Kordia sp. SMS9: one gene and its partner. The protein of the gene in region 1 interacts with the protein of each later gene in a pairwise test. Links are inferred from orthologs where the notes say so. Each region holds a gene or a part of one and is shown on either strand. Other genes may lie near its edges. The genes, in order: KORDIASMS9_RS15400 and topA.

Region 1 (11,733 bases):
TGAAAATGGTTTTTTTCGCTTGCAAATTTCTTCTCCAAAAGAAATCATCACCATACGTCACATATCTTATAAAACCGTGCAACGTATTAGTGAAAACTTTACCGAAAAAGGATGCGGAAGCGTATATCTTATACAACAAACCGAATCACTTTCAAGTGTCATTATCTCCAACTACATCGCATCAGGAATTAGCAAACTTAGCAATGGCTCATTCACTTTAAATTTTAAAAATTTTGACATGTTGCCAGGAATGATAGAAAATGATGTCTTGCAAGCTGTTCAGGCTTTCCCAGGTATTCAAAGCACCAATGAAACTGTTTCAAACCTAAATATACGTGGCGGCACTCACGATCAAAATCTAATCAAATGGGATGGTATTAAAATGTATCAATCAGGACATTTTTTTGGATTGATTTCGATGTACAATCCTCAAATTACCCAAAACGTTCAATTATTAAAAAATGGTACAGATACGAGCGAAACTGATGGTGTTTCAGGAACAATAGCTATGGAAACGGCTAAAAACATTTCAACAACTTTTAAAGGAAGTGTTGGAGTAAATTTTACCGATGCCAATATATTCTTTGACACACCACTTGGTAAAAAATCATCCATACAAATTGCGGCGAGGAAATCAATTAATGACCTGATAGAAACGCCTGCATATAATGCCTATTTTGAGCAAATAGAGCAGGATACAGAAGTTCAAGAGAATCAAGAAAATATTATCAATTCTGACAAAAGCTTTGATTTTTTTGACACTTCTTTTCGTTGGTTATATAACATAGACGATCGTAATGAATTGCGATTGAATGGAATTTTTGTGTCTAATACATTGCGTTTTACCGAAACATTGTCAACGGATACTGTAGAAGATTCCAGAGAAAGTAACTTACAACAAAATAGTTTTGCAGCAGGATTGTATTTTAAAAATAATTGGAGAGATAAATTGTTTACAACGCTTGAAATTTATGAAACAGACTATAAGTTAAAAGCCATCAATGCCAATGTTTTAGATGCGCAACGGTTTTTACAAGAAAATAAAGTTTCAGAAACCAGTGCAAAATTAAAATTGAATTATCTGTATAATGACAACTTTACCATTACTGCGGGATATCATTTTGTAGAAACCGAAGTAACTAATTTAGACGACATTGATATTCCTTTAATTCGTTTGTTAATTTCTGAAGTGTTACGCACGCATGCTTTCTTTACAGGAATTAACTACAGTTCAAATGACAAAAACACACAAATCAGTTTGGGAGGACGTTATAACTATCTTGATAAGTTTCAAAAACACATCATTGAACCTAGATTTAGTTTGAGTCATACGTTTTTGAATGATTTTATCGTTGAGGCACAAGCAGAATTTAAGCACCAAAACACGTCACAAATTATCAACTTTCAAAATGATTTTTTAGGAATTGAAAAAAGACGTTGGCAATTATCGAATGATAACGATATTCCTGTGCTTACCAGCAGGCAAATGTCTGTTGGACTCAATTATCAAAAAAACAATTGGTTGGCAAGTGCAGAAGCATATTTTAAAGAAGTTGACGGAATTACAACACAAAGTCAGGGTTTTCAAAATCAATATGAATTTACAAAAGCAAATGGGCAGTATAGCGTTTATGGAATTGATGTGCTGCTCAGAAAACGACTTGATCGTCTAAATATGTGGCTTAGTTATTCATATATGAACAATGAATATACATTCAATTCATTAGAAGCCAATCCGTTTGTGAGCAATTATGACATAACACATGCAATAACTTCGGGGATTACCTATTCTTACAATTCTTTAAAATTAGGTTTAGGATTAAATTGGAGAACAGGCAAACCTATGACAATGCCTGTTGCTGGTAATGAAACTTCCAATGGAGAAATCAACTATGAGAAAGTAAACTCTTCACGATTGGAAGAGTACCTTCGATTGGACTTTTCAGCTAAATATGCTTACCAATTATCAGAAAAGATGCGATTAGATTTTGCATTTGCCCTCTGGAATGTACTAAACACGAACAACCAAATAGAAAAATATTACCGAATTAATCCTCAAGATACTGTTTCTGATATACGGCGTTTTTCATTAGGTATGACACCTAATTTTTCATGTAGGTTATATTTTAATTAAATTCATTACTATTTACGAGCATTACTCAAGTTCTTTGATGCTCGAATAAGTTCTGCATAATCATTATTAAAGTATTTTGAAACTTTAAGGATTCCATAAATTGCCACACCACAAATAACTACTTTAGTCGCAGGGTGTTTCAATACTTTTTTGTATCAATGAGTGGTTTAGTAGATTTAGGAATCGTATCCAAATCTAGTTTGTCTAAAATTGTCTTTCTTTTTGTTTGCTCTTTACGTACCATTTTTTCGTGTATTTTTGTTTAAATTACATGAGAAAAACTGATACTTTTTTAGCGATAGATAAAAAGCTAAAAATCAATCGAAAATATATTGATTTTAAAGTGTCAAAAGAGTACCGTTTCAGAGTACCAAAAAGCATGGAAATCAACACTTTCTCGGACTCCTTATTTTGTAAATAACTAAAAATAAGACGTTAAAAATTTAACCAACTGTTCGCTGTTCGCAAAAATAATTTATCTTTTTTATTTAAAATATAATATTCTAAATATCGTTCACGCTAAACTTGTCGAAGGGCCAATAGTATTCAAGGAAATACAAGCAACCCAAGACCTAAAAGCAAAGCGTTCAAAGACCTAATTCTATAAATCTTTCAACATCCACACATCGCAAGAATAATGTCCTGTCGCACCTAAGGGTTTGTCCAAATGCTTAAATCCGAAAAGTTCATAAATGTGAATGGCAGCTTTAAATTTTGGGGACGATTCTAAGTAACACTGCGAGTATCCAAATTCTTTTGCTGCTTCCAAACATTTGGCAAACAAGATTTTTCCGTAGCCTTTTCCTCGGGTTTTCGGAAAAAAATACATTTTCTGTAACTCACACACATGCGGAGGATTGTCACGTAACTGCTTTATTCCACCGCCGCCAAGCACTTCTCCATCTTCTTCAATTACATAATAAACTTCGCGTTCGCCTTGATAGGATTCAAACATGACATCCGTTTCGGGATCTTCGTACGCTGTGCCCACTTTTGGCATGTCAAACTCCGGAATCACCAAGCGAATGCAGGCTGCCATTGCTGCATTGTCTTCTGGTTGTATTTTTCTGATGTTCATTTTTTATAATTAAAAATTAAAAAACTCCTACCCCATAACTCATCACTCCTAAACTATCGTAACATCAAACTTCGCCAGCAAACCATGAACTTCCGAACGGGAGAATTTCGCTTTTTTAAGCCGATTCTGTGTCGGATCAATCGTGTAATTACGTGCTGACGTAAAATCTGCTTTTTGCAAATTGGTTTGCTCAAAAATAGCTCCTTTTACATCGCAATCATCAAATGTAGCACTTTCCAAATTCGTCGAAGTAAAGTCTACTTTTTGCAAATTGCTTCCGCTAAATGTGATTTCTTTCAAATTCAATTCCGCAAAGGACGCCAATTCCAAATTGCATTCTTTAAACGTGAGCGACAACATAAAATCTTTGCACACACTAAAATTTACACCTAACAACTTACTATTCACAAAATCGACTACGTTGAACGAGGTGCTTTTCACTTTTGCATTGGTTACATCGCAGGTGTCAAACGTACATTCTAAAAACGTCATTGCTGCCATATCTACATTTTCAAATTTGCAATTGACAAACGTGCAATGGTCGTATTCGCCCTTCGGAAATGTTTGTTGTGTATAATCAATTTGTGTAAAAGTTTGATCTTGATAGAATTCTTGACTCATTTTGTATTCGCTTCAAATAGAAATTGTGTAGTTTTGCGATGCTGTGAAGATACTAAATTTGGTTGTGAATTTCTAGTTGTTTTAGATTGAAATTACAACCTTGTTTATGTTTTTGAAAAGCCATTGCGAACGTTTATAAATTCGTACGAAAGTATTATTTATAAACTTGCAGGAATCTGCTTCTTAATAAGCAGATTACCGCGCTATCGCTCGTAATAACGTATTAAATTTTACAAAATAAAACATGAAAAAACGCATCATCATTCCAATGTTGCTACTGATTATCAGTTGTAACGTACGTGAAAAACCATTATTTGTAAAAGTAGATAACATGAAAGTAGTCTCTTCTACGTTAGAAAATATTGTGTTGACGGCAGATGCTTTCTTCATCAATAAAAATGATATTGGCGGAAGTTTGGAAAGCAAAAACATCGACATATTGATCAACAATGTAAAAGTGGCGCAGATGAGTTCAGAACTGTTTGAAGTGCCTGCGGGTGAAGAATTTACGATTCCACTTAAAGTAGTAATTCCTACCAAAAAAGTATTTGACAACAACGAAAATGGAGTGTTGGGCGGCATTTTAAATAGCATTCTCAACAAAAAAATAAACGTACAATACAAAGGAATTATTACCTATACAAAATTAGGGTTTTCGTATGATTATGAAGTAAATACAACGCAAGAAGTGAAAATTAAAATCTAATGACAAACACGCACAAAACCTATATGAAACGTTGTTTGCAGTTGGCTGCGAATGGTGTATCGGCTGCCATGCCCAACCCTTCCGTGGGCGCTGTAATTGTGCACAATGAAACGATTATTGGCGAAGGATATACAAGTGCATACGGCGGAAATCATGCCGAAGTGAACGCGGTTGCTTCTGTTAAAGACAAATCCTTATTAAAAGAAGCTACTATTTATGTTTCGTTAGAACCGTGCAGTCATTTTGGGAAAACGCCTCCATGTAGCAATTTAATCATCAAGCATCAAATTCCAAAAGTGGTGATTGGCACGATAGATCCGTTTGCAAAAGTGGCAGGAAAAGGTATTGAAAAGCTAAAAGATGCAGGTTGTGAAGTCACTTTGGGTGTATTAAGAGATGAATGCATCGCTTCCAACAAACGATTTTTCACCTTTCATCAGCACAAACGTCCATACATTATTTTGAAATGGGCGCAAACACAAGATGGTTTTATGGATAAAATTCGCCATGAAAACGATCCGGTACAACCCAATTGGATTACCAATACTTATGCGCGTCAGTTGGTTCATAAATGGCGCAGTGAAGAAACGGCAATTTTGGTGGGAACAAATACGGCAATTACAGACAATCCGAAATTAAATACACGCGATTGGTTTGGCAACAATCCTGTGCGAATTGTGTTGGACAGAAGTTTGCGAATTCCTGAAAGTTATGCACTGTTTGATCCATTAGTAAAAACGATTGTATTGACGGAACAAACGAAAGCTTCTACAGAAAATGTGCTTTTTGAAACGATTGATTTCTCTCAAAACCTGGCACAACAAATCTGTAACGTGTTATACAATAACGAGTTACAATCTGTAATTATTGAAGGCGGCAAACAAACGTTGCAAACTTTTATTGATGCCAATTTGTGGGATGAAGCGCGTGTATTTACAGGAAATATTTCTTTCGAAAAAGGAATTGAAGTGCCTATTTTACAAGGAAAGTTACAATCCAACACCACAATTTTAGACAATTCATTAGACATTTACACGAATGATTAAAAATATAATTTTCGATTACGGCGATATCTTTATCAATTTGGACAAACCTGCCACACAGCGCGAGTTGGACAAGTTAGGCATTGACGATTTCACAACCGAAATGATGGAAAAAAATCAAGCGTATGAAAAAGGATTAATTTCAACAGAAGAATTTGTAAATTTTTATCACGCACAATTTCCGGAAACTACCAAAAAAGATTTAATTGATGCGTGGAATGCGATTTTAAAAGACTTTCCAAAACATCGTATGGAGTTCATTCAAAAATTAGCAAAAGACAACAACTATCGCCTTTTTATATTAAGCAACACAAACGATTTGCACATTTCGTGGATTCAAGAAGATTGGGGGATGGAGTTGTATAATGAGTTTAAAAATTGTTTTGAACAATTCTATTTATCGCACGAAATTCATTTTCGAAAACCTAACGTGGACATTTACGAATTTGTGTTGAATGAAAACAATTTAAAACCCGAAGAAACTATTTTTATTGACGATACCAAAGAAAATACAGATGCAGCGGCAACGCTCGGAATTCACGTTTGGAATTTGATCCCTGGCAAAGAAGATATTGTTGATATATTCACACACAAACAATCATTATTTTGATATACCTCATCCTAAGTGTCTGCATTTCGAGTTCGTTATTTGTCATTTTTAAACTGTTTGACAAATTTCAAATCAACACCTTTCAAGCGATTGTTGTCAATTATTTAACGGCTTTTTGTTGCGGATTTTTCTTTTACAGAAACGGAATGACTGTTACCGAAATTACACAACGCCCGTGGATTCTCGGTTCCGTAATTTTAGGGTTTTTATTCATTGCAATTTTTATAGTAATGGCAACCACAGCGCAACGCAACGGACTTTCGGTAGCTTCTGTGGCAAGTAAAATGTCGGTGGTGATTCCTGTCGTTTTTGCAGTGATCGTGTATCAAGAAAAATTGAGTTTGCTAAAAATTTCGGGTATTCTTTTGGCGTTGTTAGCGGTCTATTTAACCACTGTTAAAAACGATGGCAATACCTTTGAACGTAAAAAGTTGCTCTTCCCTATCCTACTCTTTTTAGGCTCTGGCGTTATTGATACTGCGATCAAATATATAGAAACCAAATATTTGGCCGCAGGGGAAGTTCCTATCTTTTCATCGACAGTTTTTGGTTGTGCGTTTATCATTGGAATTGTAGTAGCAATTATTCGTGGAAACTTAAAAATTACAGGTAAAACCATTTTGGGAGGCATTGCACTTGGAATCCCAAATTTCTATTCGATTATATTTTTATTAAAAGCACTCAGACCTGAAAACTTGGGCGATAGTTCAACCGTATTTCCCATAAACAATGTCGCAATTGTGATGTTATCGACTATCTTTGGAATTATCTTATTTAAAGAAAAACTCATCACCAAAAATTGGATCGGCATTGGCATTGCGATTGTTAGTATTGCGATGATTGCGGTTTCGGTGTAAACTTTTTAAAATATCTCAACTTTGGAAATGAAAGACACCTACAAAACCATTGACAAACCTTCGGAAGAAGTGTTGTTTAAAGATCGAAATAGTAAATTTTTCGGCTATGCGTTTCCGGTTTCCAATGAAGACGACATTAAGCAACAGTTGGAAGCGTTGAAGAAAAGTCACCATTCGGCGCGACATTGGTGTTATGCGTGGCAATTGGGAAAAAGTGAACCGTTTCGTTTTCGTGCCAACGACGATGGCGAACCTTCTAACAGTGCTGGCATGCCGATTTATGGACAAATTCAGTCGTTTGAAGTCACCAATATTCTCATTGTCGTGGTTCGTTATTTTGGAGGTACGAAACTAGGTGTCGGCGGATTGATCAATGCATACAGAACTGGCGCGCAACTAGCGCTAGAAGCTTCTGAAATTCTTGAAAAAACCATCAATGTAGAGTATTTGCTTGTGTTTGATTATAAAAACATGAACAAAGTCATGCGTGTCATCAAAGAGCGAAACTTAACTATCATTTCACAAAAATTAGAAATGGATTGCAGAATTACCATTTCGGTGCGTAAAAAAGATGCCCAACAGATTTTTGAGTTATTTGAGAATTTGTATGAAATTTCGATTGAGGAAATTGAATAAAACTCAATTTAGCTTTATTCATATATCATCATCAGCACCAATTAATCGTATTTCATCTTTCAATGGAAACTTTTTAGTTACACGTTCTATAATTAAAGAGCGATTTTGTGCCCAGTTGGGATATGACTTCCAAGCTTCTTTACTTTTAAAAAATGGTTCAAAAGTGCCAATAGTAATGTTAGCATCAATTTTAATCGTTTGCCATTTTTCATTAATTTTTTCTGAATAATCTATTTGTTTGTAACTGATCTTTTGTACTTTCCAACCTTGTTTGTTGTGTGTATAATGGTGCTTGATTCTTTCTAAAAAAACGGCAGAGATAAAAATTATAAATAATAAAATATACATTCCCATGATAAGTCTGTTCTATAAATTCAACTAATAAAAAAAATCACTTCTTTCCTTTCCTATACTTCACAATCGGCTCACTCACACAAACTTCTTGCTCCAATTTCGATTTCCATTCTTGTTGTGTAGACAAGGTATTGCACAACTTTTCATGAAAATACACTTGATACCAGAGTTCTTTGGGAAATGAACTTACATCTTTATAAATCATTTCAGAATGTATCATTAACTTTAAAATAAAATCATCTTGTGGCGCACGATGATTGTTTATAATTTGGCTCAATTGAACAGACGTAATGCCAATGTCTTTTGCAAAAATAGCACGTTTGGAATAAATTGCATCTACATATAATTGTAAAAAATCAGAAAAATAAGTACGCTGCTCGTATACAGGTTGCTTAATGAATTCTTGCATTTTCAACTTTAATTGCAACAACTTGGCACGAATGATTTGGTCTTTAGACAAACCTTTCATACGTTGCAAACGCGCTTCCATCAAGGCAGTTGCTTCTGATTGGTATTCTTGTTCAGACGCATAACGACTGTCAACGCCAAATTCTGGATCTGTATAATTTTTTTCTTTAGTCATGATCAAATCGGTTTATCAAATGTATAATTTCTGGCATTTCAATACTGAGTGTAAGCCCAGTTGACGTCATATTATAACTGTTAATATAATGTTGCGCGATTTCTGTTTTCGGACGCAAAGAAACGCAAGCAAGTTCAGCATATTCTAAGATGGCTATTTTTGCTGCAAATGTGAGCAAGTTTCCTGCAATTTGACCAAATTTCTTCTTTTTCCCACAGTTTTCAACAGAAACAGTAAGCAATCGAATATGCACACGCCATTCACTTGGAATTCGTTCTAAGGAAATCAAACCTAAGATATCATTTGAAGTTACGGTACATAATTTATAGACTTCAAAGTTCTTTTCTTGTTTCCAATTGAAAAAGTAACGCGCTTTAGTTATGGTACGATAATCGTCATGAATGATAGGTGTTATTTGAACACGATGCTTTTTCCCCGTTATTATTTCAGTTATGACCATAAATTTACGAATTTATTTCCGATTTTGGTAATTTTTAACCAAATGTTTACAAATTTGTAAACTTATTTTATGCTAATATTAAATGTAGAATTGTATAGTAAAAGCTAACGAGGTATTTTTTAGTTTTTGAATCACGATTTGAAAAATTTGATAAAATTTAGGATGCATTAAAGTCAATCGTCGATAATTTTTCGATCAAATGCGCAGGACATTTCATAGGTCTTTTAGTCTCCATATTTATGAATGCCAAAACCGCATTCGCTTCTGTAATAATTTCCTTACTTTCGTTCAAAATTATGTAGTCAAATTCGATCTTAACCGACGGCAATTTTTTAAGTGTGGTTTTTACCGTCAACACCTCGTCATAATACGCAGACTTTTTATAATTGATCTGAATAGAAATTACAGGAAGCATGACGCCCATTTCCTCCATCTCTTTATATGAGATTCCTAGTGTGCGCAACCATTCAGTTCTCCCCATTTCCATGAATTGCACATAGTTACCATGATATACAACACCCATTTGATCGGTTTCAGCATAGCGAATTCTTGTTTTTATTTCGTGACTTCTCAAAGTTTTTTATATATTTAGTAATGTTAATGAATTGTAAAGAAATTGTTTCCAAGCATGCGAAAAAAATTTAACAAATTCAATAGCGTTCAAATTTTTTTTTCACTTTTTTTTTCACATATTTGTTCACGCTAAAAATAAAAGGAGAAAACCCCGAATTTTCTTTTTTTTTCCTAACCTAAGAATAACACTTTTAACGACAATAAATGAATGTAACTGCGCAATCAGTATGGGATAACTGTCTGTCTTTCATAAAGGACAACATTCAACCGCAAGCATATAAGACTTGGTTTGAGCCTATAAAGCCTGTAAAGTTAACAAATAAAGCGTTAAGCATTCAAGTTCCCAGTAAGTTTTTTTATGAGTGGCTTGAAGAGCATTATGTGAAGTTATTAAAAGTAGCTTTAGTGAAAGAATTGGGGAATAATGCACGATTAGTGTATATCATTAAAATGGAAAATACCTATGGCAATAAAAAGCCATTCACAGAAAAAATTCCAAGTGCCAATAGAAGCAATGTGAAAGCACAAGAAATTGATGTTCCTATCAAAAATAAAAGTCCTGAACTGAAAAATCCATTCATCATTCCTGGCATCAGAAATGTAAAGATTGAATCTCAGTTAAATCCAAATTATAATTTTGATAATTTCCTAGAAGGAGATTCCAATCGTCTAGCGCGTTCTGCAGGAATGGCAGTTGCCAACAAACCTGGTGGAACTTCTTTTAATCCACTCTTAATTTTTGGTGGTGTTGGTTTAGGAAAAACTCACATTGCGCATGCAATTGGTGTCGAAATCAAAGATAAATATCCAGAAAAAACGGTGTTGTACATTTCTGCAGAGAAATTTACACAACAATATATAGAGTCTGTAAAAAAGAATACACGAAACGATTTTATCCACTTTTATCAGTTGATTGATGTACTAATCATTGATGATGTACAATTCTTCTCTGGGAAATCTGGAACGCAAGATGTATTCTTTCACATTTTCAATCACTTACACCAAAATGGAAAGCAAGTGATTTTAACGTCTGACAAAGCTCCTGTAGACATGCAAGATATTGAGCAACGCTTATTATCTCGTTTTAAATGGGGACTTTCTGCCGAATTGCAAACACCCGATTTTGAAACACGTGTTTCTATCGTAAAAAATAAATTATATCGCGATGGCGTGGAAATGCCAAACGACATTATTGAATATGTTGCCAAAAACATCAAATCGAATGTGCGTGAGTTAGAAGGTGCCATCATTTCATTGATTGCGCAATCTTCTTTCAATAAAAAAGAAGTGACGATTGATTTGGCGAAACAAGTTGTTGAAAAATTCGTCAAGAATACAAAACGTGAAGTTTCTATAGATTATATCCAAAAAGTAGTATCTGACTATTTCCAGATGGATGTTTCTACCTTACAATCAAAAACACGCAAACGTCATATTGTACAAGCGAGACAATTAGCCATGTTTTTTGCAAAAAAATTCACCAAAGCTTCCTTAGCAAGTATTGGTTCTCAAATTGGAAAGCGCGATCACGCGACAGTATTACACGCTTGCAAAACGGTTGATAATTTATCGTCTACAGACAAGCAATTTCGCAAGTACGTAGAAGACTTAACGAAGAAACTTTCGTTGTAAACTCCACCAAATGAAGACTAAAATTTTAATGGTATGCTTAGGGAATATTTGTCGATCTCCTTTAGCGGAAGGAATTTTAGCGTCTAAACTCGATCCTACGAAGTTTGAAGTCGATTCCGCTGGAACCGCAGGATATCATGTTGGCGCACTTCCAGACAAACGCTCAATTGCGATCGCGAAACAATATGGACTAGACATTACCTACCAACGATCGAGAAAGTTCGTTAAAAGCGATTTTCAAACGTTTGATTACATCTTTGCGATGGATCAATCGAACTATGATAACATCCTCGCTTTGGCGGAAATGGAAACAGATCAAGCAAAAATACACATGATTCTCAACCAAATTACACCAAACTCAAATGCTGAAGTTCCCGATCCATATTACGGCGGCGATCAAGGATTTGAGAACGTGTATCGAATGTTAGAAGAAGCTTGCAGCATTT
Region 2 (12,081 bases), 3.2 Mb from region 1 along the record:
GCCAGCTGCACTTCCTTTTTTACTCAATCCAGGGGCGTTAGCTGCAACTTTATTGTCAGACACACCTGCAAAAGAAATCGTCATTGGATTGTCTACCCCACGATATACTACGTTCATTTTATCAGCAGAAATAGTTGCTGAGTTTGGACGCGGTACTACTACATAGTTTGCTTTGATAGGAATTTTTAATTCTTTATTGTTTTCAATAAATGTAAATTCACCTTTTATTTCGTGCTCGCCTACATTTCCAACATTGAAATCTAAAGTAGCAGCTCCTTCGTCATCAATAGATTCTCCTAAATTGATCTCTTTTCCTTGAACTACTAGTTTTGTTGGCGGTACGTTTGCATACTTACCAATTACAACTTTTCCTTGGAACTTTTCTCCTGCAAAGAAAGCCGATTTATCAGCCAATACGATTGCTTCGTAGTTGTTCAATGTAGTTGCTTCAGTAACAATGTTTCCTAAGAAAAGACTAAACATGTCTGATTCAGTAACTTTTACATCATTTTGCATTGCTGTAAGCTTTGTGTATGATGCAATAGCTGGGAAACCTTGGAAATGGTAGTCTAACCAGTCAATTTTTTTTCCGTCTTTGTTTTCTACTTTATCAGTACTAAATGTTTTAGCAAATTCCTCTGCTTTTCCTCGGTAGTTCTCGTCAGTAGCTAAGATATCATTGATAGCAGTTTTGTACTCTTCAATGTTAGCCATTACTTCTTTTCCTTTCACCGTTAAGCCGTCACCTGTAAACCAAGCTTCGTCAAGAATATCTGTTTTATCCATTGATTCGAAAGGAAGTTTTCCTGTTTCGGCATCAACTTCATACTTTCCTTGCTTAATTAAGTCTTTTTTTAGTTCTTCAAGATATGCGTAGAATTTATCTGAAGCTATTTTTACTTGTTGAGCTCTTGCTGCTGGCGCTTTGAATTCTTTCGGATTCTCGTCAGCTTTTACTTTAAGCTCTTTTAATAATTTATCGTTCCTATCAGTTGTAGCTGTATTTGAGTCAGCAAACTTTGCTTCCATTAATCCGAAAGCCGAGAGTACTTCTTTTGACATTTGCATCGCCATCATTGCGATAAATACCAAGTACATCAAGTTAATCATTTTCTGCCTTGCAGATACTTTTCCTCCTGCCATTTCTAATTAGTTTTTTTGTTAAATTTTGTTGAATTAAATTATAAGTAACTAATTAGTTCTTGTTCATTGCAGATAACATTCCTCCGTATACACCGTTTAATGATGATAGGTTAGATGCTAATGATTGCATTTGGTCTTTCAACTTCGCAGCATTTTCTGCAGCTTCTTCGTTGATGGTTGCTTGACGGTTAGCACTTTCCATTTGAACTTTGTAAAGGCTATTCAAAGATTCCATTTGTGCTGCCGCTAATGACATTTCTTCACTGTATTTCTTTGTAGATGCAATTGCGTCTACTGTTGGAGAGATACTTTTTGCAGCTCCTTCAAAGTTGCGAATGCTGTCTCCTAAGCTACTCATTAATTCGCCGTCAATTCTAGCATCTTTTAATAAGCCATCTAATTTTTTAGATAATAATCCTTCTGCATCCGTTGCTTCTTCTTCTTTTTTAGCTTTCGCTTTAGCTGATCCTCCTGATAATTCAGGATATACTAGTGACCAATCCAACTCGTCAGATTGTCTCTCAAATGCTGAATATGTAAATACGAGTGCTTCTACAATCATACCTATAGTTAAAATTTCACTTCCGTAAGGCCAGTGCTGAATTTTAAATAATGCTCCTACAATTACAATTGCCGCTCCCAGTCCATATACCATGTTCGTTAGCGTGATCTTGCCATTCTTTGCCATAATAATCTAATTTTTAGTTTAGTGTTTAGTTAATAAATTTAAGTGTTGTTGGGTTAACCGTGGTATTTAAGGTATTACGATTTATTAATTTTTTACTGTTCCGATAACATCTGTTCCCATGTAACTTTGTACCGTTCTGAAACCAATGTAGCTTCTTGCTGAATCTTTGTATTCAAAATCCCTTGTACTTACTTGCAAGAAATATTCAACATCTTTCCAAGAACCTCCACGAATTACTTTTCGTTTGTTTAAAGTGTCATTTACGTTTGGACTCATTGTAGACATGTACTCATAAGAACTCGGATCGTAAGACGATGCTGTCCACTCAGCTACGTTTCCTGCCATATTGTACAAGTTAAAGTCGTTTGGTTCAAATGCATCAGCTTCTACGGTATATAACGCTTGATCTGCCGCATAGTTTCCACGTAAAGGTTTGAAGTTGGCTAAGAAACAACCTCTATCGTTCATTGTATAAGGTCCACCCCAAGGATATGTTGCTCCTTCAAGTCCGCCTCTAGCTGCGTATTCCCACTCTGCTTCAGATGGTAATCTGAATTTGTTGATCATGTGACGCTTTCTTTCTTTTCTGTAGATATTTTTCTTCAACGTTCTCCACTCACAAAATGCTTTTGCTTGTTTCCATGTTACACCTACAACTGGATAGTCATTGTAAGCATCATGCCAAAAATAGTCATTGTGCATTGGTTCGTTGTATGAGTATTCGAAGTCTCTAATCCAAACAGTAGTATCAGGATAGATTTCTAAGTTTTCTCTTTTGATGAATTTAGTACGATCCATTCCTTTGTTCTTGGCAGCACTTTGAATGTCCATCCAAGTGTATTGAAATCTTACTTTAGTCCAATCTATAGTACGTTGTCCGTTATACGCTTGTTCTTCAGGAATATAAATAGAGTCCATTACCTCAGCATAAAACTCATCTGGAATTTCAGAGAAATCCCAAATTAAATCCACATCTTGATTTAAACGTCTGCCTTCATACCCAGTTGGTCCCATTCCGGCATAATTATCATTATAATATTTTTGCCAAGCAGTTTGGTCAGTAGTATCCGCATCTTTGAATGCATATTTTGCAATTCCATCTTCGTTCGGATCAGTTTTATCTTCTTCATCCGCTAAGATTGCCAGTTTCGTTCTGATGACAGAGTCACGAACCCAGTATACAAATTCTCTATATTCACTATTTGTAATTTCAGTTTCATCCATATAGAATGATGGAACTGTTACAGTTTTAGTAGGTGCGTTTTTAGTCTGAGCAATGTCATCATCTGACTTACCCATGATAAAGGAACCACCCGGAACTAGCGTCATACCATACGGTTTTTCAGGATGCCATTTTTTACCTTTGACACCAACTAGCTCACCTCTGTCTTTAGAACCACAGCTATAAAGAAATGCTAAAACGGCTGTTAATACAACAATCTTTTTCATACGGAATTATTGAGGTTAATACGTTTTTTATAGATTTTAAGGGCGTAAACCTATCTATTTATTTTTAAAAAAACAATTTTTTATTCTAAAAACTAATGGTTTTAAATTGCTTTTTCTCAATATAATTTTAAGGTTTTCTTAACACGCTTATTTAATTTATACTCTTTTTATACGCCATCCACCATCTTTCAGGGACAATTTGATTGCAAGCATTCAAATAATCTTGGTGTGTGCAAGGTAATAACGTATGTCTTTTTAATTTATTATTCAAACTTGAAATAAATGGTATTTCTATCCACCATCTTTCTGTTTTATTGCTTTTGTAAAAAATCATTTCTTCTGTATCATTGGGCACAATATACTTTAAATACTGATCTTTTGAGGTAAAAGGATAATCTTTAACACGATAATTGACTCCTTCAATGAAGTACCAAATCATTTGTGCCGCTAACATCGCTGTAATTTCTTCGTCTTTTGAGTTTTTATATTCAAAGATACCAAAAGAAGATACTTTATCACTAATTCCTGCGTAACGACTAATAGCACAGATTTCTTTTCCATCCAAACCATTAGGTGATGTACTTTGGTTTCCGCTCATTTCAGAAGCTTTTACCGCAGATAAATCTATTCCGACAATATCGGCATCACGCGTAATAGGTTCTACAATGCTTATGTCGTTTGACACTTGCCCTAAACGATACGCATCAAAAAAGAGTTTTTGCATTAAGTCTATTTCTTCTTGTGCATTGAAATAGGTTTGATACCCAATGTTACTGTAATTAAATAGGTTGTGTGGTGCTTCGGTAATTATTTTTCCCATGTAGGAATGATTACTGACCGATTCTGTAATCGCACCAAAATCAAATTTACTGTCTACATTGACAATGTTGACCGTTTGCTCCAAATTGTCATACGCTCGATACATGGCGTACATTAAATCTTGACTTCCCCCTAATATAATAGGAATGCTGTTTTTTTTGAGCAAGGGCTCCATGATGGTTTTCAACGCTGCATATGTATCATCCACCGATGCTCCTTTTTGAAGATTGCCTAAATCTACTATTTTGTGATTCCAGTTGCCTGGATATAAACTGTACAGTGCTTTTCGAATTTCTAGCAAATCTAAGTTTTCACCTAAGTAATTGATGTCGCTTCGATTTTCTAAGACGGCAATGATGATAAATTTTGCTTCCGCCACCGATTCAGGGATTCCATGTTTGGACGTGTGAATGTCTATATGGTTTCCCAGTGCTTGTTTGGGCAATAGTTCATTATGAGCCATCAACAAATCATTGACTGGCGATAAGAATTCGAACTCCATTATTTTTTAGCTTTTGCTTTGCTTTTCGGTTTTGCCTTTGCTTTTGCTTTGGTTTTTTTCTTTGGTGCTTTGTCCTCTATTATTTTTTGAACTTCTTCTAACGTCAATTTGGTAGCATCCACCGTTTTTGGAAGTTCTATTTTTGTTTTTCCTTTGAGGATGTTACTTCGTCCCCAACGCGCTTTTTCCACACGAATGCCTTCTTCTTCCCAGTTATGGATGATTTTATCGCGCTCTTTTTGCTTTTTATCTTCTATCAATTCTTCAATATCAGCTTGTGAAAGATTGTCGAAATCGTATTTTTTATTCACATTGATAAAGATGCCATTCCATTTGAGGAAAGGTCCAAAGCGTCCTACACCTTTGGTCACATCATGACCTTCGTAATTTGCAATAGGCGCATCTGCTTTTTCACGCGCAACGATCAATTCCATCGCTCTGTCCATTTCCACACTGAGTGGATCTTCTCCTTTATCTAACGAAATGAATTTTTTACCAAATTTCACATACGGACCATAACGACCGTTGTTTACCTCAACCGTTTCGCCTTTGTATTCGCCCAACGTTTTTGGCAATTGGAATAAATCCATGGCTTCTTCGTAGGTGATTGTATTTAGTTGCTGATCGGGACTGAGACTGGCAAATTTTGGCTTTTCTTCATCGTCAACCGTTCCAATTTGCACCATCGGTCCAAATTTTCCGAGTCGCACACTTACTTGTTTGCCCGTGTCTGGATCGGTTCCTAAGATACGTTCGCCTGATTCGCGTTCGGCATTTTCTTTAACATCTTCTACTTTTGGATGAAAATCTTTGTAGAAATCCTTCATCATGTCTTTCCACTTTTCGTTTCCAGAAGCGATGTCGTCAAAATCTTGCTCTACTTTTGCGGTAAAGTTATAATCTAAGATAGAAGCGAAATTTTTTACCAAGAAATCATTTACAATCATTCCAATGTCTGTTGGCACGAGTTTCCCTTTGTCTGAACCTACTTTTTCCGTGAGTTCTTTTTCGATGATTTTATCACCTTGCAACGTGAGTTGTTCGTATTTCCGTTCAACACCTTCCACGGTTCCTTTTTCTACATATCCTCTATTTTGAATGGTAGAAATGGTTGGCGCGTATGTAGATGGTCGTCCAATACCTAATTCTTCTAATTGTTTTACCAAAGATGCTTCTGTAAATCGGTATGGTGCTTTGGTGTAGCGTTGTGTGGCGCTGATGAATTCGTTCGTTAGTGATTCACCTATAAATAATGCTGGCAACATGCCATCTTGCTCTTCATCGTCGTCGTCTTTTCCTTCTAAATATACTTTTAAGAAACCTTCAAACTTCAACACTTCTCCGTTTGCCGTGAAGCGTTCGTCATGCGTATTGGCTTCTATTTTTGCGTTGGTACGTTCTAGTTTTGCATCACTCATTTGCGACGCAACGGTACGTTTCCAAATTAATTCGTACAAACGCACTTGATCGTATTCTGCATCAACCGAATGGTTTTCCATGTTTGTCGGACGAATTGCCTCATGCGCTTCCTGTGCACCTTTTGCTTTGCTTTTGTAGTTTCTTGGGTGACTGTATTCTTCTCCGTATGAACGTATGATTTCCTCTTGTGCTGCATTTTTAGCATCGTTGGAAAGATTCACGCTGTCTGTTCTCATATAGGTAATTAGACCAGCTTCATATAAGCGTTGCGCCAAGGTCATTGTTTTACTTACCGAGAAATAGAGCTTTCGCGATGCTTCTTGTTGTAGTGTTGATGTAGTAAATGGCGCTGCTGGTGATTTTTTTGCGGGCTTGGTTTCTAAGTTTGCAATTTTAAAATCGGCACCTACATTTTTCGCCAAGAAATCTTTAGCAGCTTGATGCGTTGAAAATGTTTTATTAAGTCTGGCTTTGAATTTTTTCCCTTTCGAGTTGGTAAATTCAGCGGCAATTTTAAAAGATGCTTTTGGTTTGAAGTCTTGAATGCTACGTTCGCGCTCTACAATTAAACGAACTGAAACCGATTGCACACGTCCGGCAGACAATCCGCCTTTTACTTTTCGCCATAATACAGGTGAAAGTTCGTAACCCACCAATCTGTCTAAGATTCTTCGTGCTTGTTGCGCGTTGACTAAGTTGTAGTCAATATCTCTTGGATTTTGAATTGCTTTTTGGATGGCTGTTTTCGTAATTTCATGAAAAACGATGCGTTTCGTGCGTTCTGGATCTAACTTTAACGTTTCTGCCAAATGCCACGCAATGGCTTCTCCTTCCCGATCTTCATCACTAGCAAGCCAAACAATTTCTGCTTTCTTAGCTAAGTCTTTTAATTTTTTTACTACTGATTTTTTATCATCAGAGACAATATATTCAGGTTCAAAATCGCCCTCAACATTTACGCCCAATTCTTTGGAAGGTAGATCTGCAATGTGTCCAAAACTAGATTCTACTTTGTAATCTTTTCCAAGAAATTTTTCAATTGTTTTCGCCTTTGCAGGTGACTCAACAATTACCAGATTCTTTGCCATATATTATTTTTTCAGAATACAAAAGTAGTTAGATTTTTAAAAACGGACACATTTTTTTGTGAATACACTTTTTTAAGCGCTGTAATATTTTGTTTTTACCCAAGTTAAAAATCATATTTGACACCAATGGTAAATGCGCCAAATTCCTTAGTTCCGAGATAGTTTATATATGGTGAAAATTCATACTTAAATACCAATCCAACTTTTTTGTAATGAAAGATAGAAAAGAGTCCATAATTTATTTTTTCCTCAAAGAAGTTGCTCGTATTGTTATTGAAAAATTCATTATTTGGCGAATGCAATTCATATCCTAAGTACGGACCAGCTTCTATACCAAAGTTCCCAAAACGCTTTTCAATAGCTGAATGTATGTTGATACTGAGTTCGCCTTTGTTAAAACTGATGGAATCTTTTTTAAAACGCAGATTTCGAAATTGCAATGACGCTCCATATTTGAAGAAATAGTCGTTTTTCAACTTTTTTTCATCTGTATATGATAACTCCACTACATACGAACCTGTAAAATTGTAATCATTTGGACGTGTAAAACCATTGAAACCCACCATGACATCTAATTGTTCGTAGATTTTTTGAGGCTTTTTAGAGTTGTTTTTTGTTTTACGCTTCTTTGTAAGCATGTCTGATTGTATCAACTCCCAATTGTATAATTGGATTCCTGCGGCGTTTAAAGAGTCTAATCCGCCATCTTTATTTAAAAAAGAAGACGTTGCCTCTTTGTCAAGTTGCGATTCACTGTAGGTGAAGCTAGAAGCATTTATTGTAGTTGCAGTCGAATTTCTATCTTTTTCAACAAATCGTGAATGATGTTTTGTCTGCGTTTGCGCTAATCCATTTTTCTCTCCATGTACGTTGTTGGTAGTTGGATGCTGGTTTTTTTCTTCTGTTGCAACCGCAGCAGTGTTTGTTCCAGCTTGACTGGCATCATTCACGATAGAAGTTGAATCTGAATTTGAGATTGTGTTTCGTTCGTTATTATTATTAGTAGTAGTAGTAGTTGGTTTTATGTGTTCTGTTTTTGTGGTTTGGTTAGATATCGAAGCATCTTCGGCTGTTCCTGAATTTATGCCTACAAAAATCCCCAACGAGCAAAGCAGCGCGAACAACACTATATATATAAAGAATCGTTTGCGTTTTTTGCGCTTCATTTGTTGCTGCACCACAGTCCAGCCTTCTGCAGAAGGTTCCACAGTGCGATCTGAAAGTGCTTTTTTAGCAAGTGCATCTATGTAATCAAAATCTTCCATTCGCTTTTTTTAGGGTTTGCAATTGTTCTTTTAATAGTGTTCGTGCTCTAAACAAGCGTGTTTTGGACGTTGCAGCTGGTATTTTTAAGAGTTCGGAAATTTCTTTGTGCGCATAGCCTTCCACCGCATAGAGATTGAATACCAATTTGAATTCCAGCGGAAGCTCATCCACAAGTCGCTGAATTTCCGAAACTTCATCAACTGGTTTTTGATAGGTTTTTTGTCGTTCCAGAATGACGTCACTTTGCGAAGCGATGAGGAATTTTTTCTTCCGCAGAAACGACAAACTTTCTCGGATCATGATTTTACGAATCCAACCTTCAAAACTTCCTTCGTTTTTATATTTTTTTATGTTGAAAAATACTTTTACAAAACCATTATTCATCGCTTCTTCCGCCATCGTTTTGTCAGAAATAAAGTTTTGACACGCCGCTAACATTTTGGGTGCAAAGGCATCGTAGACCGCTTTTTGTGCCAACTCATCGCCTTTGATCAATGCTTTGATGTTATATGTTGCTGCGTTTGTGTTTTCCAAAAACGTTTGCCCTATTTGGTTGTTTTGTATTTGAATGGTTTTTAACAAGCTGTCGATATAATAATAATCGGAATGATGAAAAATTCGCCACTTATGCCATAATTCACACGTACATACATCGTTTGCTCTTGCTGAATATTTTGATACGAGGTTTGCGAAAGCGGATTGGTTTCTGCATCAGCATCTTGTTGTGTTTCATAAAAGGCGATGCTGTCATCATCTGTGAGTGTTGCTAAATCTTCAATTTGTAAAATGCAAGGTATGTAATTTTCAAAAACAAATTCTGAAATTTCAGCACCGACTGTGGTTTCACATTCCTCAAATATGAGCTGTGTGCAATAGTTGTCATCGCATTCTTTGGTAAGCGTAAAACTCACCCCATTATTTTCAAATTGCATTACTTCATCCGTAAAGCTAACTACTTTCCAGTCAAAATTCCAGTCGTCTGCGGTGATTCCTTCTTCCTCAAATGTGATATTTACATGCAATTCGTCTTCAATGAAGTAGAAAATCCAAGTGCCTTCATGCAATTCACCATTGTTGTAAAATTGAAACGTTCCGTTGTCAGCCACATCAAAAACCGCGTTTTCATAAATGTCTTCGGTTTCGTCATCGTGACTTACAATCCACACACATTCTTGAAATATTAAATTACATTCTCCTATAATTTCTTCTTGCTGTGCTTCTATACAATCGTCAATCGCTTGTTTCAGCTCGTCTTTGTTTTGAATGAGAAATTCTTCGCCACTTTCTAAAATACTTTGAATGGGAAAATTGATTCCGATACTGTTGCCGTCGGGAATGTTTTCAAGAATCGCACTAAAATCTGGATCGCTAGAAACCGTATATTGATTCACCACCATTAAATCCGCATCAAATTCTAACATTGTAAACGAATAAATAAATTTGATACAGGTAATTTCATCTTCATCATCTGTTTCGGCAACGCGTTCAATCAAGTCAAACAATTCCGATTCTTTTTGAATGATGTTTTCTAAAGATACTGTACCTACTTCTTCGTTGTCATCTAAATCAGAACATGAAAATGTAAAGATTCCCACAAAAAGGACGAGTACTATTTTTATAAATTGCTTTTTCATATATGGTTTTGTTAATGTTTCTATTTGTATAGACGTGTCTATTTTAGAAAAGGTTTCCAAAAAAATGTTTTTTTAATCTAACGTTGCCTCGTAAACTTTCCAATCTTGTGAAGGGAACGCGTTTTCACCATACAACACATATATTTTATTTCCTAGCAAACACATGCCTTGAATAGCATTTTGCGGATTTGTAGTATCCAAATCGTGTGACAAGTCTTGATACGTATTGTCCAATGTATTGAACACACTAATTGTATTGCGCAATCCTGTACTCGTTTCTGCTACGGATGCAATGTAGATTAAGTTTTGATATGCTCTTACATACGTAATTGCAGCACTTTGCGTCATTTGCAGGGTTTGCACAGCACTCGGATTGCTCAAAGGAACAATATAGATCGTTGTTTGCTCTGGCGCTGTAAAGTATGGAATGATGGTCTTTCCTCCAAAAACGTACAAATTATCTCCTACAACAACAGCATCGGCTCCAAAGCGATCTTCTGGAAGATTGGCAAATTCTGAATACGTTTGCGTCTGCAAATTATATCTGTAAATCAAGGAACGATCTCCATGAAGACGTCCGCCTACAATGTAAATATCATCTCCTTGTGTTGCCGATCCGAAATTTTCCCAACCTTCTAGCAATGTGTTTTCGACACCATTCCCTAAATATTGAAGTCCATTTACACTGTAATCATCCACTGTTAAAGCACTTGCTATGGACAAACGATTTCCTACAATATGTATTCTTTTATCCGCAAAACGATCTTCTAAAAACGTAACTTCGTTTTGAGCCATTGTGGTCATATTTACTTGTATGAGTTTTTGTAATAATAAGTCTTCTTGTGTAACAATGTAGATACTATTTTGACTTTGAGCACTTTCCATGCCTGTTTTTCCAATTCTGTTTAGGATGGTATTTACTGTGAATGCTTGCGTAAATTGAAGCGCCGTATTTTCCACAGAAGCATAATCTTGTACTGTTTTTGGAACTAACAAAAGCTGCAATTCCACTCCGTTAGACACGTCAAAATTTGCACTGATGGAATCGTTGTGTATAATTTCGTATTGCATTGCTGCGTTTGACGAAAATCGCGTAGCACTTTCTGGTTCAAAACTGTATGAATAGTTTTCGGGAGCTACATAATAATCTTGCTTTGCTTCATCAGCATTGGCAGCAATGTATTTGATTGCGTGCGCTTGTCGCCACTCAATGGAAGCGTCCGTAAAGATAAATTCGTCATCTACCACATTAAAATTAGAAGAAATATCAATATTGTTTTGTTGATTTTGCAAGGATGCTTGAATGATTTGCCACACTCTCCCATCGGTTCCTGCTAACATTTCGATGCTTTCTGCACGTAAATCCTCAAGAGCAGGTTCATCGATCACAATTTCATTTCCATCATCAGATGCACAAGAAACTACACAAACTATAATAAAACTTAGAAGTATTTTTTTCATTGGTAACTTTTTAATTGGTTTCTACATACATAGACGCCATTATTTTTAAAAGAGTTCCCGAGAATATGAAAAAAGGCTTATTTTTTTTCAAAATAGACCTTTTGTTTTATAAAGTTGTCGTAGTGTTTGTAATTATTGAATGGTAAATTCGCTAATGACCTCAATGCCTGTTGCCGTATAATTGTATTGTGTGAGTGTGTTTCCGCCGATGAGTAGTAATTTGTCTTGCATCGGAATGACGTCGTACGCTTCGTTTGTGTTGAAATTTTGCGTGAGTTGTAAATTTGAAATATCTTGTTTGTTGTACACTTTCAAGCCAGAAGCGCCATCGCAGATAAATAGTTTTTCTCCTTTAATTCCCAATCCGTACGGTTCGTCCATAAAATAGGTTTCTACCAATTGCGGATTGTAAATGTCTGAAATGTCTATGATTTCTAAGCGACTTTCCAAGGTTTGAAAATCTCCATTCATACAGCTAGAACCTGCGCGCAACGTTACATACGCATAGTTGCCATCAACCACAACAGGATCACAGAATTTCATGTGATCGTAACTGGAAATGAACGTTGGCGAACTCGGATTGGTAATGTCATAAATATACATTCCTGTGCG

What was found.
Region 2: the proteins of KORDIASMS9_RS15400 (region 1) and topA interact in binary tests that used the Escherichia coli proteins (3 or more experiments, as listed by UniProt). The link is inferred for Kordia sp. SMS9 from one-to-one orthologs.

Annotation. Positions count from the first base shown.
Region 1 is NZ_CP031153.1:3,642,272-3,654,004, reverse strand. The notes cover bases 6,096-8,880. They hold KORDIASMS9_RS15400 (YigZ family protein), read left to right. Parts: upstream 6,096-7,076; coding sequence 7,077-7,685; downstream 7,686-8,880. Other genes in these bases: KORDIASMS9_RS15385 (N-acetyltransferase), read right to left, coding at 8,615-8,880; KORDIASMS9_RS15390 (hypothetical protein), read right to left, coding at 8,077-8,622; KORDIASMS9_RS15395 (hypothetical protein), read right to left, coding at 7,704-8,039; KORDIASMS9_RS15405 (DMT family transporter), read left to right, coding at 6,189-7,049; KORDIASMS9_RS15410 (HAD family phosphatase), read left to right, coding at 6,096-6,192. Outside these bases: KORDIASMS9_RS15440 (TonB-dependent receptor plug domain-containing protein), read left to right, coding at 1-2,134; KORDIASMS9_RS15430 (GNAT family N-acetyltransferase), read right to left, coding at 2,736-3,212; KORDIASMS9_RS15425 (pentapeptide repeat-containing protein), read right to left, coding at 3,261-3,833; KORDIASMS9_RS15420 (hypothetical protein), read left to right, coding at 4,078-4,539; bifunctional diaminohydroxyphosphoribosylaminopyrimidine deaminase/5-amino-6-(5-phosphoribosylamino)uracil reductase RibD, read left to right, coding at 4,539-5,585; more of KORDIASMS9_RS15410, read left to right, coding at 5,578-6,095; more of KORDIASMS9_RS15385, read right to left, coding at 8,881-9,082; KORDIASMS9_RS15380 (thioesterase family protein), read right to left, coding at 9,240-9,656; chromosomal replication initiator protein DnaA, read left to right, coding at 9,860-11,287; KORDIASMS9_RS15370 (low molecular weight protein-tyrosine-phosphatase), read left to right, coding at 11,298-11,733.
Region 2 is NZ_CP031153.1:458,672-470,752, forward strand. The notes cover bases 4,355-7,487. They hold topA (type I DNA topoisomerase), read right to left. Parts: upstream 7,109-7,487; coding sequence 4,601-7,108; downstream 4,355-4,600. Other genes in these bases: KORDIASMS9_RS02115 (formimidoylglutamase), read right to left, coding at 4,355-4,601; KORDIASMS9_RS02125 (hypothetical protein), read right to left, coding at 7,213-7,487. In the rest of the region: gliding motility protein GldM, read right to left, coding at 1-1,143; gliding motility protein GldL, read right to left, coding at 1,196-1,831; gliding motility lipoprotein GldK, read right to left, coding at 1,916-3,280; more of KORDIASMS9_RS02115, read right to left, coding at 3,432-4,354; more of KORDIASMS9_RS02125, read right to left, coding at 7,488-8,373; KORDIASMS9_RS02130 (RNA polymerase sigma factor), read right to left, coding at 8,360-8,956; KORDIASMS9_RS02135 (hypothetical protein), read right to left, coding at 8,950-10,008; KORDIASMS9_RS02140 (hypothetical protein), read right to left, coding at 10,081-11,469; KORDIASMS9_RS02145 (LVIVD repeat-containing protein), read right to left, coding at 11,602-12,081. UniProt on the Escherichia coli protein: Releases the supercoiling and torsional tension of DNA, which is introduced during the DNA replication and transcription, by transiently cleaving and rejoining one strand of the DNA duplex.